DNA from 3 places in the Halorhodospira sp. 9622 genome. Region 3 is predicted to be linked to each of the others. Evidence: predicted binding sites of a transcription regulator. Region 3 holds the regulator's gene; each other region holds the start of a gene.
The links. Region 3 encodes sigma-54, which starts transcription at its own class of promoters, with help from an activator protein. Its sites were predicted from a motif close to TGGCANGNTNCNTGCTT; they were not measured.
Positions count from the first base shown of each region.

Region 1 (6,009 bases), on a different contig from region 3:
GTTTTTCCGAGCCCTGGGGCCAGAGGCTCGGCACCGGCACCACGTCGGGGCCGCCCAGGGCGTCGGTGGCGCGGCGCAGGGCGTGGATGGCCTCCGGCTTGTTGTCCTCGACCCCGATGGCGGTGCGCTCGGCTCCCAGGGCGCGGGCCATCAGCTGGGCGCCGTCGATGATCCCGGCGGCGCGCTCGCGCATCAGGCGGTCGTCGCAGGTCAGGTACGGCTCGCACTCACCGCCGTTGAGGATCAGGGTGGCCACCGGCTGCCCGGCGCCGAGCTTGACCGCCGCCGGGAAGGCGGCGCCCCCCATGCCGACGATGCCCGCCTCGGCCACCCGGGTGGCGATGGCCATAGGGTCGAGCTGCCCGGCCGGCGCGGTCATCGGGTCCGGCAGCTGCGGCGCCCAGCGCTCCTCGCCGTCGGGTTCGATGATCACGGTGGGGACGGTCAGCCCCGAGGGGTGCGGCGCCGGATGGCGGTCAATGGCCACCACCCGGCCCGAGGTGGGGGCGTGGACGGCGGCCGAGAGGCCGGCTTCCGGCGTGCCGATGCACTGCCCCTTGGCGACGTCCTGGCCCGGTGCGACCGCCGGCAGGGCGGGCGCGCCGATGTGCTGGGCCAGCGAGACGTAGAGCCGCTGCCCGGCCCGCAGGGGTTCCAGCGGGGCCTCTGCGGTGGATTGCTTGCGCGACTCGGTGCGTACGCCGCCGCGGATGATCTTTGGTTTGCTAAGCAGCACGGTCGCAGGCCTCCGTCGGTCGCGGCCAGCGCCAATTGGCCAGGGTGACCGGCTCCGGGACCATCTCCAGCGCGCCGGTGGCGCAGACGTCGATGCACGCCGTGCAGCCGGAACACGCCTCGGGCAATACCCCGTGGATCTGCTTGGGTGCGCCGATGACCGCATCGGTGGGGCAGGCCTTGATGCACTTCAGGCAGCCGGTGCACAGGTCCTCGCGGGTGACCCGCGCCACCCGGCGGACGCCGTCGTCGCCGTCTTCCAGGACCAGCGGCTGCCCGGTGATCCGGGCAATCTCCTCGGCCACGGCGCGACCGCCGGGCGGGCAGAAGTTCACCGGCAGCTCGCCGGCGGCCACGGCCCGGGCGCCGACGCTGCAGCCGGGCAGGCCGCACTGGCCGCAGTTGGTACCGGGCAGGACGCGCTCCACCTCCTCGGCGGTCTCGTCCGGCGGCGGCTTTAGATACTGCGCGGCCACGGCCAGCAGGAACCCGATCACCAGCGCCATCCCGGTCAGAACCAGCATCGCTGCATACATCGCCTCACCCTCCTTCGGGCAGTCCGGTCAGTCCCATGAACGCCAGCGACAGCAGCCCGGCGACCACGAAGCCGATGGGGGCACCGGCAAAGGCGGCCGGTACCGCCGCCGTGGCCAGCCGCTCGCGCAGGCCGGCGAACAGGACCAGAACCAGCGTGAAACCGAGCGCCGCTCCGACGCCGAAGACCAGGCTCTCGGCGAACGTGTGCGCTTCCTGGATGTTGAGCAGGGCCACGCCGAGCACGGCGCAGTTGGTGGTGATCAGCGGCAGGAAGACGCCCAGAACCTGGTGCAGGGCGGGGCTGACCCGGGCGACGGCCATCTCGGTGAACTGCACGGTCCCGGCGATGACGAGGATGAAGCTGAGGATGCGCAGGAACTCCAGGTCCAGGGGGATGAGCAGGGCGTGCTCGATCACCCACCCGGCCGCCGCCGCCAACGTGAGTACGAAGGTGGTGGCCAGGCCCATGCCCAGGGCGGTATCCAGTCGGTTCGACACACCCATGAACGGGCACAGCCCCAGGAACTGGGTCAGGACCACATTGTTCACCAGGGCGACGCCGAGCAGCAGTAGCAGGTATTCCGTCATCCTCTTTCCCTTTCCCGGCCCGTCGGCGGCGTTCGCTACGGGTCAAGCATCAGCCGTGCCAGCCGGTACCCTTCGAGCACCACGGTCCCGCAACCCCGCGTGATCCCGTTCGAACCTCGCCCGTTTGCACCAAAGAGGTGCCGCTGCACCGATGTGGCACAGGCGACAAAAGCATCACCTTCCGTGAATCACTGTGAGAAACGCGACAAACGGGGGTCGACGGTTCGCCGGCTGTCTGGAACGGGAGTTGCAACGGTTTTGCTCGGCCCAGATGGGGTCAGGGGGCCCCAAGGCGTCTGACGAACGCGCCCTGCGGGTCTCCTGCGCTTCTCACCCCGGCAGGGCCGCGCGCAGAGCACGCTTCGCTGTGGCTGCGCGCTGATCGGCGCGAACCCGTAAAGGTTCGCGCCGAACCCCTGCCGGGGCTGCGATGCTCGGCGCGTTCAATGACGCCTTGGGGCCCCTGATCCCATCTGGGCCAGCCAAAACCGATGCACCTAGCGGAGGGGAGTATTCATGGAGAACCCCACGTCCGTCGGCCCCCGAGAACGCGCCCGGGCCGAACTGGTCGAGGCCCAGCTCGAGGCGCTGTACCAGGTCAGCCGGGTGCTCTCGCGCAGTCTCGACCTGCGCGAGAGCCTTCAGGCCGTCCTGGAGGTGCTCCACGAGCACGCCGATATGCACTCCGGGATGGTCGCCCTGCGCGACCCCGTCCGCCGCGAGACCATCGTCCGCGCGCTGTACGGGCAGAGCCCCGCCAATGAGGTCGCCTACCGGCCGGGCGAGGGGATCGTTGGCGAGATCCTCAATCACGCCGAGCCGCTGATCGTGCGGCGCATCTCCGAGGAGCCGCGCTTCCTCGATCGGCTCGGCCTCTACGATCCGGATCTGCCGTTCATCGGTGTACCCATCAACGGCCCCGGCGAGCAGGACCCGCCGGTGGGCGTGCTCGCCGCCCAGCCCGCCGCCGACGAGGGCGCGCTGCTGGCCGAGCGCTCTCGGTTCATGCAGATGGTCGCCAACCTGGTCGCACAGACGGTCCGCCTGGCCACCGAGGTTGACCGTGAGCAGGCGGCCATCGTCGATGAGCGCGACCGCCTGCGCCGGGAGGTGCAGGAGAGCTACGGCTTCGAGAACGTCATCGGCCGGACCCCGGCTATCCGCCGGGTCTTCGAGCAGGTGCGTCGGGTGGCGCAGTGGAGCACTACGGTGCTGCTGCGCGGTGAGTCCGGCACCGGCAAGGAGCTGTTGGCCAACGCCATCCACTACAACTCGCCCCGGGCCGACGCGCCCTTTGTCAAGCTCAACTGCGCGGCGCTGCCCGACAGCCTGCTCGAGAGCGAGCTCTTCGGCCACGAGAAAGGCGCCTTCACCGGCGCTGTGCAGAGCCGGGTGGGGCGCTTCGAGCAGGCCGACGGCGGCACCATCTTCCTCGATGAGATGGGCGAGATCTCCCCGGCCTTCCAGGCGAAGCTGCTGCGGGTCCTGCAGGAGGGGGAGTTCGAGCGGGTGGGCAGCACCCGGACCCGGCGGGTGGACGTGCGCGTGCTCGCCGCCACCAACCGCGATCTGGAGGCGGCGGTGGCCGCCGGGGAGTTCCGCGAGGACCTCTACTACCGGCTCAACGTGATGACCATCACCATGCCGGCGCTGCGCGAGCGCCTCGAGGACATCCCGGAGCTGGTCCGGTTCCTCGTCGGGCGCATCGCCAGCAACCAGGAGCGGGCGCTGGAGATCTCCGACGACGCCATCCGCACGCTGATGCGCTACCACTGGCCGGGCAATGTTCGCGAACTGGAGAACGCCCTGGAGCGGGCGGCGATCATGAGCGAGGACGGCCGCATCGACCAGGAGGCCGTGATCCTGGCCGGGATCCCCGAGGACGGTTCGCCGGCCGTCGAGAGCGGGGTGCTACCCGCCGGGCCGGCGGCCCCGGACCCGAACGACCCCAACCTGGACGAGCGCGAGCGGGTCATCGCCGCGCTGGAGCGCACCGGTTGGGTGCAGGCCAAGGCGGCGCGGTTGCTGGGCATGACGCCGCGGCAGATCGCCTACCGGATCAAGACCCTCGACATCCCGGTCAAGAGCCTATGAGCCGTTGCTGGCGGCGTGGCGGACGCGACACGCGGCTGTGTGGGGTTTGCGACACGCGCGGCGAATGCCGCGGCGGGAGGCACGGCGAGACGGGCGGTTGGCCGCTCCCGTGATCCGGCACGAGGTTTGCAAAAGAGCGGGCAGGCCCGACCGGAGCGCGGCTCCGGTCCCGACGGAGGGAGAGACAATGGACGCATCCGGCTCCACCACCTGCGACCCCGCCGCCGGCTGCCCCGGCGTCGGTGGCGAGGGGGCGCCCGGCGACGGGCTCGAGCACCTGCCCGAGGCGCTGCGCGCCAAGGTCCGGGACCACCCCTGCTACTCCGAGCGTGCCCACCACCACTTCGCGCGGCTGCACGTGGCCGTTGCCCCGGGGTGCAACCTCTCGTGCAACTACTGCAATCGCAAGTACGACTGCGCCAACGAGTCCCGCCCCGGCGTGGTTTCCGAGGTGCTCACTCCGGAGGAGGCCGCGGCCAAGACCCTGGCGGTGGCCCATGAAATCCCGCAGCTGTCGGTGGTGGGCATCGCCGGACCGGGCGACGCCCTGGCCAACCCGCGCCGCACCTTCGAGACCTTCGAGCGCATCCGCGAGGTGGCTCCCCAGCTGCGCCTGTGCCTGTCCACCAACGGCCTGGCGCTGCCCGACTACGTGGACGATCTGGTGGCCCTCGAGGTGGAGCACGTCACGGTGACGGTCAACGCCATCGACCCGGAGATCGGCGCGCGCATCCACCCCTCGATCCTCTTTGAGCACCGGCGCCGGCGTGGCCTGGAGGCCGCCCGGATCCTCGTGCAGCGCCAGCTCGCCGGCATCGAGGCGCTGGCCGCCCGCGGCGTGCTGGTCAAGGTCAACTCGGTGGCCATCCCCGGGATCAACCATCAGCATCTACCTGTCGTTTCCCGGGCGGTCCGCCAGCGCGGGGCGTTCCTGCACAACGTCATGCCCCTGATCTCCGACCCCAGCCACGGTACCTACTTCGGCGAGATCGGCCAGCGCGGTCCGAGCGACGCCGAGCTGCTCGGCCTGCGGGCCGCCTGCGCCAGTGATATCGCGGTGATGAGCCACTGCCAGCAGTGCCGTGCCGATGCCGCCGGGCTGATCGGCGAGGACCGCGGGGCGGAGTTCAGCCGGGCCCGGGTAGCGGGCCGGTCGCTGGATCCGGAGGCCGTGCGCCGACGCCAGCAGGCCACCTGGCAGGAGCTGGAGGAGCAGCTGCGGGAAGAGGAGGGTACGCCATGAACCGCACCCATTCGCTGCCGCCCGAGCCCGATGGGCGGGCCTTTGCCCCCTACACCTGCGGCGGGCTGTTGGCCGAGGCCACCGGCCTGCCCAATGATCGCGCGCTGGGCCGGCTGGTGGCCGCCTGGCTCAGCGGCGAGAGCGTCCTGCCGGCGTGGATGGGTCTGGAGCCGGGCGAGTACGTGGCCATGATGGGCCGCCACTTTCCCAGTGTGGGCGCGGTGACCCCGTTCCCCGAGCCGACGACGCTCTCGCAACCGCTGGCCGACGAGCAGGCGGATGTCGCCGACCTGCTGCTTCGCTACCGCCGCGGCGCCGATCGCTCGGAGCGCTGGCTGGCGCGCATCGTCGCCGCCGGCTGTCTGGGCCGGGATCATCTCTGGCAGGACCTGGGGTTGCGCTCCCGTGGGGAGCTCACGGCGTTGATGGAAGACGCCTTCCCCGCGCTCTGTGCGTTGAACGACCGCGACATGAAGTGGAAGAAGTTCCTGTACAAGCGGTTGTGTGAAGAGACCGGAATCTATACGTGCCGGGCGCCGTCCTGCGACGCCTGCAGCGATTTCGCCGAGTGCTTCGGGCCGGAGGAGTGATGGGCGCGGTGGTGATCGACGATACGACCCTGCGCGACGGCGAACAGTCCGCCGGCGTGGCCTTCACCCGCGCGGAGAAGTGTGCCATCGCCGCGGCGCTCGACGGGATCGGCGTGCCCGAGCTGGAGGTGGGCATCCCGGCCATGGGGCCCGAGGAGCGGGCCGACATCCGGGCCCTGGTGTCCGCCGGGCTGTCGGCGCGGTTGCTGGTTTGGGCGCGCA
Region 1 is NZ_JAJNRE010000009.1:80,264-86,272, reverse strand. Features, by position in the region: gene rsxC (electron transport complex subunit RsxC) at 1-736, opposite strand, end outside; gene LRG07_RS07115 (RnfABCDGE type electron transport complex subunit B) at 726-1,271, opposite strand; gene rsxA (electron transport complex subunit RsxA) at 1,276-1,860, opposite strand; gene nifA (nif-specific transcriptional activator NifA) at 2,377-3,954, shown strand; gene nifB (nitrogenase cofactor biosynthesis protein NifB) at 4,142-5,197, shown strand; gene LRG07_RS07095 (nitrogen fixation protein NifQ) at 5,194-5,787, shown strand; gene nifV (homocitrate synthase) at 5,787-6,009, shown strand, end outside.
Region 1: a site for sigma-54 is predicted at 1,905-1,921, ahead of rsxA (electron transport complex subunit RsxA). Genes of this name have one in related genera too.

Region 2 (6,009 bases), on a different contig from region 3:
TGGTTGCCCTCCAGGTCCACGATGCGCAGGGTCTGTCCACGGCGCAGCTCCCCCAGCCACGGCTCGCCGGCGGGGACGGTGACGCGGGAGAGGGCGTCGCAGGGATCGAGGGGGCTCTCGACGAGGTTCATGCCGGTCATGGCGCTTACTCCTGGCTGTGGTAGGCGGCGGTGTTGGCGTAGGCGCGGGCGTTCTCGGGGTGGCTGACCAGGCACGGATCCTCCGCCGCCACCGGCTCCGCCCGATAGACGGTCAGATCCACCGCGCCGGGGGCGTACTCCGGGCCCGGGGCCATGGGGTGGGGGGCGGTCTGCAGGATGATCAGGGTGTCCATCTCCGCGCGCAGGTCCACGCAGGCGCCGGCGTGGCTGTGTCCGGGGCGGTAGCGCAGGTTGCCCGCCTCATCCGCCTGGACCTTGCTGAAGAAGTTCACGTTGGGGAGCAGATCGGCGCGCCCCAGCCCCCATTTGGCCAGCTCGATGAGAAAGAGCTCGCGGCCGCTGCGGTGGAAGTCGTTGAGCCGCTCCTGGTAGCGGGCCTGGCCGTAGGTGCCGCGCACCGCATCGGCGTCGCTGATGCCGCCGATCGGGTCGTGCCAGTCGAGGCTGTCGGCGGTGATCGAGAGCATCACCCGGCCCATGTCCGAGTAGAGCATGTGGCCGGCGGTCAGCCGCGCGGTGTGCTGCCCCTTGAGGGTGTCCGGGGCGTTGTAGCGCTCGAGCAGGTTGTGCGGGTTGTAGAGCAGCACCGCGGCGTTGGCGGTGCCATCGACGTCGGTCAGGCGCAGGGCGAAGCCGCGCCGGAGGATCAGCGAGGCGTAGCGGGCGCCCGGCACGTGCTCCTGGTAGACGATGCGCTCCGGGGGCAGCGAGGGGGTGCTCATGGGGAATCCTCCGCGTTGCGGTCGAGGGGGATGTCGTAGGTGATCTGGGCCCCGTAGGCCTCGGGGGCGTGGGGGTCGTGGCGGACCTTGTCGAAGACGAGCAGCCGGCTGCCGAGGGTGAAGCCCTCCTGCAGGTCGTGGGTGACCATGAAGACGGTGACCCCGGTGCGCTGCCACAGGCTTTGCACCAGGGCGTGCATGTCCTGCCGGATGCCCGGGTCGAGGGCGCCAAAGGGCTCGTCGAGGAGCAGCACCCGGGGGTTCTTGATCAGGGTCTGGGCGATGGCCAGCCGCTGCTGCATGCCCCCGGAGAGTTCCGGCGGGTACTTGTCCAGGGCCTGCTCCAGGCCCACCGACTCGAGCGCGGCCACCGCCTCGGCCCGGGCGTTGCGCCGTGCGGCACCGAAGAGCCGCCCCAGCCACGGGGCGCCGGCCAGCTCCAGGCCGAGGAGCACGTTCTGCACGGCGGTCAGGTGCGGGAAGACCGAGTAGCGCTGGAAGACCACCCCGCGGTCCGGACCGGGCTCGCCGGGCAGTGGGGCCTCGTCCATGAGCAGGCGGCCGCGGCTCGGCGCCTCCTCGCCGAGGAGCATCTTGAGGAAGGTGGTCTTGCCGCAGCCCGAGGCCCCCACCAGGGTGACGAAGGAGCCGGCGGCGACCTCCAGCGAGAGGTTCTCCAGGACGACGTCTTGGCCGTAGGACTTCCAGACGTTCTCCAGGCGGATGGTGGCACTCATGAGCGGGCGCTCCTTCCGGCATACCAGGGGAAGAGCCAGCGATTGACGCCGCGCAGGGTCAGATCGATGAGGAAGGCGAGCAGGGTGATCCACGCCACGTAGGGGAGGATCGTCTCCATGTCCAGGTAGCGCCGGACCAGGAAGATCCGGTAGCCGAGCCCCTCGGTGGCGGCGATCGCCTCCGAGGCGATGAGAAAGAGCCACGCGGCGCCGAGGCTCAGCCGTGTGGCGTCGATCAGCCGCGGCAGGGTCTGCGGCAGGACCACCCGCAGCACGATCTGCCAGGTGGAGGCGCCCAGGGTCTGCGCCTTGATCAGCTGCTCGCGGGGCAGCTCTTCGACCCGCTGCTGGAGGTCGCGCATGATGAACGGCGCGATGCCGAAGACGATCAGCATCACCTTGGCCAGCTCGCCGACGCCGAAGGCGATGAACAGGATGGGCAGGACCGCCAGCGGTGGGATCATGGCCACGGCGGTGACGAAGGGGGCGAAGGTGCGGCGGGCGTAGGGCAGGGCGCCGTTGAGGACGCCGACCAGCAGACCCGTGGCGGCGGCCAGGGCCACGCCGAGCCCGAGCCGGGTCAGGCTGGCGCCGGTGTCCAGCCACAGCAGCACCTCGCCGGTGCGCCGGCTCTGCTCTGTGGCCAGGCGCAGGAAGGACTCGGTCAGGGTGATCAGCGACGGCAGCACCGGGTCGTTGGGGTTCTCGGCCAGGCGCTGGGACGAGGCGATGGTGTAGGCGACCAGGGCGAGGACGAAGGGGAGCATCGCCAAGGCGACCCCTCCCACCCGGCCCGGGTGGCGGTTGATCAGGCGTTTCATGGATGACGCTCCTGCTGCCGATGGGGCCCGGGGCGGGCTGATCCGCCCCGGGCGGGGCGTTACAGCTCGCCTTCAGCGGCCTTGCGCATGAAGCGGTCGGTGAAGCGCAACTGGACGTTGGCCTCGTCGCCCAGGGTGGAGCCGTCGGCCAGCTCGATGCCGACGAAGTCGGGGCTGGGGGCACGCTCGCCGAGCAGCCCGTGCTTGTAGGCGAACTGGCGGACGTTCTCCATGGTCTCGGCGGGCTGTTCGCTGGTGACGAAGTCCACCGCCTCGGCGGGGTCGTAGAAGAAGGTGGTGGAGGCGAGCTGCGCCTCGTAGCCGGCCAGATCGGTGCCGGCCTCCTCGGCCATGGCGGTGCGGGCAGCCTCACCGGCGACATCGTCGCCGGACATGACGTCCATGATCTCGTACCAGGCCCCGGTCAGTGCCTTGCCGAGTTCCGGGTGCTCTTCCAGCACCTCGGTGCGCACGCCGAGCAGGTCGATGATCTCGCCGGGGATGTCCGAGGAGTCGAACACCACGTGGGCGTCCTCGTGGTTGCGGATCTCCCCCAGTTGCGGGTTCCACGCCACGGCGGCGCGGACGTCGTCCGAGCGGAAGGCACCGACGATGTCGGCGTCGGCGGTGTTGACCACCTGCACGTCCCGCTCGCTCAGCCCCACCGAGTCCAGGGCACGGGCCAGCAGGTAGTGGGAGACGGACAGCTCCACCAGGTGGATGCGCTGCCCTTCGACGTCGGCCAGGTCGTCGGTCCCTTTCAGCACCAGGCCGTCGTTGCCGTCGGAGAAGTCGCCGGCGATCAGCGCGGTGGTGTCGACACCGCTGGCCGCCGGGATGGTCAGGGCGTCCATGTTGGTCAGGGTCACGCCGTCGAAGGAACCGGCGGTGTAGAGGTTGATCGACTCGATGTAGTCGTTGATCTGGACCACATCGATCTCGATGTCGTACTTGTCCGCCCACTTGTCGACGATGCCCTCGGCCTCGCCGAAGTCCCAGGGCATCCAGCCGACGTAGATGCTCCAGGCGATGCGGAAGGAGTCGCGTTCATCCGCCGAGGCGGCCAGGGGCAGTGCGGCGGTGCTAAACAGGGCCGCGGCGGCACACAGGTGGCTGAGTCGTTGGCGCAGGGGGTGCTGGTTGCGGCTCATGGGATCTCTCCCTCGGGGTTGCCGTTGGGTACAAAGCGGGAGCATCGATCGCGATCTCCCGGGCTTTTGTCCCTCCGTGTAACCCCCCTGAGAGAGGTCGGCGACTCTCGGACCAGGCCCCGCGGATGTGCGGACGGAACCCTAGTCGCCCTTTTGGCCAGATTGTCTGCGGTGACGCGTCGGGCCGGATCCTCCGGGCCGTAGCCCTTCGCGGTCGATACTGCCGCTGCCTGTACCACAAGCAAGACGCGGGCCAGGTCGGCGAGGCATGGGGAAACAGTCAGTTACGGGCCGAGGCAGCCGGGTCGTCCCGGTCAGCCCGGTCCGCGCGCCCGATGCGGGGGCACCACCCCGGGGCGAATGCACCGCCATGGTGCGCGCCCGAGGGTCTAACCTTGCGGAGGGGGGAGGACGAGGCTGGCCGGGCATGCGACCTTGGGGGCTGGGATCGGCCCGGGATCACGGGGCACGGCAGCAACCGTTGAGGAGGCGGGCATGGCGAAACACATCGAGGCTACCGATGGCCTGGTGCTGGAACGGCTCAACGGGTGCCGCTGGCGGCTGCCGCGGCAGGGGCGCATGCAGGTCGACGGGCTGATCTTCGCCAGCGACGCCCTGATCGAGGATATCCGCGACACCGAGGCCGTCCGCCAGGTGGCCAACGTGGCCTGCCTGCCCGGGGTGGTGGGTCGTTCCATCGGCATGCCGGATATCCACTGGGGGTTCGGTTTTCCCATCGGCGGCGTGGCGGCCTTCGATCCGGCACAGGGGGGCGTGATCTCGCCCGGAGGTGTGGGCTACGACATCAACTGTGGGGTCCGGTTGTTGCGCACGCCCCTGCGTGCCGAGGAGCTCGGCACCCACTTGCCGCGCCTGATGGATCGGCTCTTCGAGCGCATTCCGGCCGGCGTGGGGCGGGGGTACAGCGATACCCTGCTGCGCAACCGGGACATGCGCCGGCTGCTGCGCGAGGGGGCGGAGTGGGCCGTCGAGGTGGGGCTGGGCGAGCCCGCGGACCTGGGGCGGATCGAGGACGGTGGCCGGCTGCCCGGTGCGGACCCCGAGGCGGTCAGCGATCGGGCCATCCAGCGCGGCCGGGATCAGGTGGGCACCGTCGGTTCCGGCAACCACTTCATCGAGATCGGCTGCGTCGACGCCGTCTACGACGAGCCCGCTGCCCGGCGCCTGGGGCTGGAGGCGGGGACGCTGACCGTGCTCATCCACTCTGGCTCGCGCGGGCTCGGCCACCAGGTCTGTGATGACTTCCTGGTGACCATGGAGCGGATCACCGGGCGCAACAGCATCGAGCTGCCCGACCGACAGCTGGCCTGTGCGCCGCTGAGCTGCTCCGCCGCCCGGGATTACCTGGGGGCCATGCAGGCCGCCGCCAACTTCGCCTACGTCAACCGCCAGGCCATGACCCAGCAAGTGCGCCAGGTCTTCGCCGAGGTCCTCGGCGAGACCGCACACCTGGAGCTGGTCTACGACGTCTCGCACAACATCGCCAAGTTCGAGCGCCATCGGATCGACGGCGAGGAGCGCGAGCTGTGCGTCCACCGCAAGGGGGCCACCCGCGCCTTCCCGCCGGGGCATCCGGAGCTGCCCGAGGACCTGCGCGGGCTGGGGCAGCCGGTGCTGTTGCCCGGCGACATGACCCGCTACTCCTACGTCCTGCTCGGTACCCAGGGCGCCTACGCCGAGACCTTCGGCTCCTGCGCCCACGGCGCCGGGCGCCGGCTAAGCCGCCGTCAGGCCAAGCGGGCGGCCAAGGGGCGGGACCTGGATGCCGAGCTGGCCGCCGCCGGCATCGAGGTGCGCGCCTCGTCGCGGGATACGGTGGCCGAGGAGCTGGCCGAGGCCTACAAGGACGTGGCCGACGTGGTGGACGTGGTCGCCCACGCCGGCATCGGCCGCCGGGTGGCCCGGCTGCGTCCGCTCGGCGTGCTCAAAGGGTAGGTAGGCGCGGGGCGGGCTAGCGCAGCACCCCGCGCTCCTCCAGGGCGGCAAGGATCCGGCGAACCGAGGTCTCCAGATCCTCCGCCACCGTATCGACGTGGACCTCGGGCTGCTCCGGCGCCTCGTAGGGGATGTCCACGCCTGGCAGCCCCTGGATCTCGCCGGCGTCGGCGCGGGTGTAGAGGCCGTCCAGGTCCGCAGCGCGGCACGCCTCGATGGGGGCGTCCACGTACACCTCGATGAACTCGCCGGGCTCCACCCGCTCGCGGACCATGGCGCGGTCGTCGCGGTAGGGCGAGAGGCTGGCGCAGACGGTGATCAGCCCGGCGTCGACGAACATGGTGGCCGTCTCGGCGATGCGGCGGATGTTCTCGGCCCGGGCGTCCCGGCTGAAGTCCAGGTCGTGGCTCAGGCCGTGGCGGACGTTGCCGGCGTCGATCAGGTAGCTGTGGTAGCCGCGG
Region 2 is NZ_JAJNRE010000008.1:8,403-14,411, forward strand. Features, by position in the region: gene LRG07_RS06105 (urea amidolyase associated protein UAAP2) at 1-131, opposite strand, end outside; gene LRG07_RS06110 (urea amidolyase associated protein UAAP1) at 146-883, opposite strand; gene LRG07_RS06115 (ATP-binding cassette domain-containing protein) at 880-1,620, opposite strand; gene LRG07_RS06120 (ABC transporter permease) at 1,617-2,441, opposite strand; gene LRG07_RS06125 (putative urea ABC transporter substrate-binding protein) at 2,501-3,592, opposite strand; guanidine-I (ykkC/yxkD leader) riboswitch at 3,646-3,748, opposite strand; gene LRG07_RS06130 (RtcB family protein) at 4,088-5,548, shown strand; gene cysN (sulfate adenylyltransferase subunit CysN) at 5,565-6,009, opposite strand, start outside.
Region 2: a site for sigma-54 is predicted at 3,832-3,848, ahead of LRG07_RS06125 (putative urea ABC transporter substrate-binding protein). Genes of this name have one in related genera too.

Region 3 (6,009 bases):
ACCTCGACCTCGATCACCCCTGGCCCCTGTCGGCGGACGACGCCGTGGAGCTCGCCCGCGACTGCGAGGCGGCGGCGGTGGAGGCCGATCGGCGTATCGAGAACACCGAGGGTGCCGGGGTCAGCATCCACCGCGGCCTGCACGCCTACGGCAACAGCCACGGTTTCTTTTCGGTGCTGCCGGAGTCGCGCCACGGTATCCACTGCGTGGCGGTGGCCGGACGCGGCGAGGCCATGCAGCGCGACCACTGGTACAGCGTGGCCCGCGACCCCGCGGCTCTGGAGGAGGCCCGGGCTGTGGGGCGCCAGGCGGCCGAGCACGCCGTGGCCCGGCTTGGCGCCGAGAGTCTCAACACCGAACGGGTACCGGTGCTCTTCCGTGCTCCCGTGGCCCGCGGGCTGGTGGGCCATCTGGTCTCGGCGGTCCGGGGCAGTGCCCTGTACCGGCAGGCTTCGTTCCTGGTCGACAGCGCCGGCGAGCAGCTCTTCCCCGCCTGGCTGCATATGGTCGAGCGGCCGCACATTTGCCGGGCGCTGGGCAGCACGGCGTTCGATGCGGAAGGGGTGGCCACCACCGAGTCGGCGCTGGTGCAGGACGGGGTGCTGCAGCGCTATGTGCTGGACAGCTACTCCGCCCGCCGTCTGGGCCTGGAGACCACAGCCAACGCCGGCGGCGTCCACAACCTGGAGGTCAGCGGCGGCGATGAGGACTTCGACGCCCTGCTCCGGCGCATGGGCCGCGGGTTGGTGGTCACTGAGCTGATGGGCCAGGGGGTCAACCTGGTCACCGGCGACTACTCCCGTGGTGCCGCCGGTTTCTGGGTGGAGAACGGGGCCATCGACCGCCCGGTCCAGGAGATCACCATCGCCGGCCATCTGCGCGATCTTTTTGCCGGCATCCAGGCGGTGGGCGGCGACGTGGACCGGCGCGGCAACATCCGCTGTGGCTCGATCCTGGTCGAGGAGATGACCGTCGCCGGGCAGTGAGCGTCCGGTGCCGGGCGCGGGTCAACCGTGCTCGGTCTCGCCGAAGCCCTCGGCCACCAGACGGGTTAGGGCCTCGAGGGCGGCCTCGGCGTCCGCGCCCTCGGCCTCAATGGTGATCGTGGCCTGATGGCCGGCGGCGAGCATCATCAGTCCCATGATGCTCTTGCCGTTGACGCGCTTGTCCCCGTAGCGGACGTGGATCTCGCTCTCGTACTCGCTGGCGATGGTCACGAAACGGGCGGCGGCTCGGGCGTGGAGTCCGAGGCGGTTGGTGATGGTGGCTTGTTGCTCGATCATGACGGCGGGGCTCCTTCACCGACCGCGATGATGCCGGCTCGGCCGCCGGCAGCGGCGGATTCGGCCAGTTCGTCGAGGGATCGCCCGGGGTAGTTGAAGACGCGCAGGAGCATCGGCAGGTTCAGGCCGGTGACCACCCGGCAGTGGCGGTCGGTGCCGGCCGCCACGGCGACGTTGGAGGGGGTGGAGCCGTAGGCGTCGGAGAGGATGAGGACCCCGGCCCCCTGGTCGAGCCGGGTGATCAGGGCGCCGGCGCGTTCGAGTAGCTCGTTGCGCTCGTCCTCGTTGAAGACCTCCAGCGACTCGGTCTGCAGCGGGCAGATGCCGAGCGTGCGCGAGGCCGTGGCCAGGATCTCCGAGCCGATGTGTCGGTGGGCGACGATGAGCAGTCCGACCCTCATGACAGCTCCCGGTGGCGCAGGGTCACGTGGCTGCAGTCAGCCTGCAGTGCTGCGGCCAGCCGCTCGGCGAGGTAGACCGAACGGTGCTGCCCGCCGGTGCAGCCGATGGCCACGGTCAGGTAGCTGCGCCCTGACTGCTGATGGACCGGCAGCCAGTGGCGAATCATCGTGTCGATCTGGTCGAACAGGGTCTCGGTTTCGGGCTGCGCCTCCAGGAAGGCGCGGACGCTGTCATCGCGGCCGGTGTAGGCGCGCAGCCGAGGCTCCCAGTGTGGATTGGGCAGGCAGCGGGCGTCGAAGACGTAGTCGGCGTCCGTGGGGATGCCGTGCTTAAAGCCGAAGGACTGGACCAGCACCGACACGCCGCTGCGCTCGCCCGCGACCCGCTCGGAGATCAGCCCGCGCAGGTCGTGGACCGTGGTCCGCGAGGTGTCGATACTCCAGTCGGCCACCTCGCGCAGCGGTTCGAGCAGGGCGCGCTCGGCGCGCAGGGCGTCGGCCAGCGGCTGATCGCCCTCGGCGAGGGGGTGGCGCCGCCGGGTCTCGCTGTAGCGGCGCATGAGGATGGCGTCTTCGGCGTAGAGGAACAGCACCTCGGTGGCGATGCCCTGCTCGCGCAGCGCAGTCAGCGTCTCGGGCAGGCGCTGCAGGTCGCGGGGCGGGTTGCGGGCGTCCAGCCCCACCGCGAAGCGCTCGCCGGTGGGTGCGTCGCGATTCTGCGCGTAGCGGGCCAGCTCGCCGATCAGGCTCACTGGCAGGTTATCGATGCAGTAGTAACCGGCGTCTTCCAGGGTGTGCAGGGCGACGCTCTTGCCCGAGCCCGACAGGCCGCTGACCACGATCAGGCGCAGTTCGCTCATGCCGGCACCCCGTGGTTCCGGCCGCTGCGCTGGTGTGTTGCGACCTCCGCGACGAGGCGGCCGGCGGCGGCCTCGATCAGCGGCGCCAGCGGCCGGCGTTCGCTGTCGGTCAGGGTCACCCGGGGTAGGGCCAGGCCGAGCAGTTCGCGGTGATCGCGCCGGCCGTGCAGGGCGGCCTCGGCTTCGGTGGGGCCGGGAGCGCGCTGGAGCTGGATGCACAGAGCCACGGCGGTCTCGCTGCGCAGCGCCGCGGGGCCGTAGAGTTCGGTGATGTCCACCAGGCCGAGGTCGCGCAGGTAGAGCAGCCCCCGCCCCTGCTGCGGACCGGCGCCGAGCAGGCGGTCACCGTCGCGGCGCAGCTGTACGGCGTCGTCGGCCACCAGGGCGTGACCACGGTCGAGCAGCGCCAGGGCGGCGTCGCTCTTGCCCACGCCGCTGGGGCCCTCCAGCAGGATCCCGCGGCCGTGGACCGCCATCAGCAGGCCGGGGATGACCGGCCGGTTCCCGGCCGCGTTCACGATGGGTCGGCGTGCGACTGCCATTCGCGCAGGGCCATCTGCAGCTCGTCCCCGTCCGAGGAGCGGCGCAGCCGCTCGCACAGGCTGCTGTCGCTGAACATCTCGGCAAGGCTGGCGAGGATCTGCAGGTGCTCGTCGGTGAAGTGCTCGGGTACGACGAGGGCGAAGAGCAGGTCCACCGGTGCCTTGTCGAAGGCGTCGAAATCGATGCCCCGGTCCAGGCGGATGAGGGCCCCGATGGCGCGGTCGATCCCGTCGATGCGGGCGTGGGGCACGGCGACGCCGTGCCCCAGGCCCGTGCTGCCCAGTCGCTCACGGGCCAGCAACCGGTTGCTGATCTCCCGGGCGTCGAGGCCGTCGCCGCTGGCCCCGATCAGCTCGCCTATGCGCAGGAGCACCTGCTCCTTGTCCTCGATGCCGCTCTCGCAGCGAACACGTTCCGGCGTGATGAGTTGCTCGATGTCCATGGAGTGTCCGATCGGCTGGCCCGCTGAACCGCGTCCCGCCGCCTTAAAAGTTGGCCTTGAGGGACGCGCCCTGCCGTCGCTGATCGACGGCCTTCTCTTTGTGTTTCAGGACCTGACGGTCAAGCTTGTCCACGAGCACGTCAATGGCTGCATAGAGATCCTCCTCGATGGCATCGGCAAAAACGCGCCCGCCGCCACCCCCGATGTGGATGACCGACTCGGCCTTCTGCTGCTTCTTCTCCACCGTGAGGATCACCTCGGTATCGATGACGTGGTCGAAGTGGCGCTGGATGCGTTGCATCTTCTCGTTCACATGCGCCCGGAGGGCCGGGGTGATCTCGACATGATGCCCACTGAGCTTGATCTGCATACCGCCTCCTGAACCCCTTTGCCGCCGGCGGAGCCGGGGGCCTCAGCGCCCCCGGGCCTCCCTGCGCTCCGCCGACGATGCGATGGACAGGGACTCCCGGTACTTGGCGACCGTCCGACGCGCCACCTGGATCCCCTCCTCATGAAGGATACGCGCAATCGCGCTGTCACTCAGCGGTTTTGCCCGATCCTCCTCGGCGATCAGCCGGCGGATCCGCGCCCGGATCGCCGTCGCCGAAGCCTCTCCGCCGTCGCTGGTCTGCACGTGGCTCGAGAAAAAGTACTTGAACTCGAAGGTGCCCCGCGGGGTGTGCATGTACTTGTTGGTGGTGATGCGGGAGATGGTGGACTCGTGCATCTCCACCGCCTCGGCGATCTCGCGCAGAACCAGTGGTTGCATCGCCTCCTCGCCGTGGTCGAGGAACCCCTGTTGCCGCTCTACGATGGCGCTGGCCACTTTCAGCAAGGTCTCGTTCCTGCTGCGCAGGCTCTTGATCAGCCAGCGCGCCTCTTGGAGATGGTTGCGCAGGCAGTGGTTGTCCGCGCTGCGGTCCGCTCTGCGGATCAGGCTGGCGTAATACGCGTTGACGCGCAAGCGGGGGGCGGTCTCGCCGTTGAGTTCCACCTGCCAGACGCCGTCGCGGCGCACGACGAGGACATCGGGGATGATGTAGTCCGGGGTTGTGTCGCTGATCTGCGAGCCCGGGCGTGGATCGAGGCTCTGGATCAGACCGAGGATGCCGCCGAGGGCATCTTCGCCGACCCCCAGGGCGCGGCCCAGGTCGTCATGGCGGCGTTCGGCGATGAGCTCCAGGTGGTGGAGGAGGGCGTGCTGCGCCTCCGCACGCCAGGGCGTGTCCTCGGGAAGCTGCTCGAGCTGGACGCACAGCGCTTCCTGAGGGTCGCGGGCGGCAACGCCGGTCGGGTCGAGCCGCTGGACACGCTGCAGGACCGCCTCTAGCTCCTCGGCGCTGACTTGCTCGTCGGCCGGACAGCCGGCCAGCAGATCCTCGGTGCTCTGGGTCAGGTAGCCGTCGTCGCCGACGGCGTCGACGATGACCTCGGCGATGGAGCGCTCCCGGGCGGAGAAGGCCTCGAGCTCGATCTGCGCGTGCAGGTGCTGCTGGAGGCTGTCGGAGGCGGCCGGCCGGTTGTCGAGGGTGTCGCGCTGCGCACCCTCGTCGCCGGGGGCGCTCAGTGCCGTGCTGCCGTCGTAGATGTCGTCCCAGGAGGTGTCCAGGGGCAGGTCTTCGGGGATGTCCTCGCCGGCGGGTTCGCTGGCCGGTGCCTCGTCCTCGTGGGGTTCCGTTTCCTGCTGCTCCTGCTCCTGCCCGGGCTCGGCCTCCTCATCGAGCTCGAGCATGAAGTTCGACTCCAGGGCCTGCTGGATCTCGGTGCGCAGCTCCAGGCTGGAGAGCTGCAGCAGCCGGATGGCCTGCTGCAGCTGCGGGGTCATGGTCAGCTGCTGACCGATGCGTAGCTGAAGCGACTGCTTCATGGCCGTGTCCGTTGTGCTTGAAGCATCCGTAGTCCGTCACTCACAGGCGGAAGTCCTCGCCCAGGTACACCTCGCGTACCCGCGGGTTGGCCAGCACGCTCTCGGCGTCCCCGGCGGCCAGCACCTCGCCGTCACTGAGGATGTAGGCGCGTTGCACGATGCCCAGCGTCTCGCGCACGTTATGGTCGGTGATCAGCACGCCGATACCCCGTTGCGCCAGCTGGCGGACGATCCGCTGGATCTCGCCCACCGAGATGGGGTCGACCCCGGCGAATGGCTCATCAAGCAGTATGAACCGCGGATTCGCCGCGAGGGCGCGGGCGATCTCCACGCGCCGGCGCTCGCCCCCGGACAGGGCGATCCCCGGGGAGTCGCGCACGTGGGTCACGCCGAACTCCTCGAGCAGGCGATCCAGCTCCTGCTCGCGCTCAGTGCCGTCCAGGTCGTCGCGCAGCTGCAGGATGGCCCGTACGTTATCCGCAACGCTCAGTTTACGAAAGACCGAGGGTTCCTGGGGGAGGTAGCCGATGCCCAATCGGGCCCGGGCGTGAATGGGCAACCGAGTGAGGTCGTCGCCTTCCAGGGTGATTCGCCCCTCGTCGGCCTGCACCAG
Region 3 is NZ_JAJNRE010000012.1:65,457-71,465, forward strand. Features, by position in the region: gene pmbA (metalloprotease PmbA) at 1-986, shown strand, start outside; gene LRG07_RS08470 (HPr family phosphocarrier protein) at 1,008-1,283, opposite strand; gene LRG07_RS08475 (PTS sugar transporter subunit IIA) at 1,280-1,684, opposite strand; gene rapZ (RNase adapter RapZ) at 1,681-2,544, opposite strand; gene LRG07_RS08485 (HPr kinase/phosphorylase) at 2,541-3,086, opposite strand; gene LRG07_RS08490 (PTS sugar transporter subunit IIA) at 3,059-3,529, opposite strand; gene hpf (ribosome hibernation-promoting factor, HPF/YfiA family) at 3,573-3,899, opposite strand; gene LRG07_RS08500 (RNA polymerase factor sigma-54) at 3,942-5,396, opposite strand; gene lptB (LPS export ABC transporter ATP-binding protein) at 5,437-6,009, opposite strand, start outside.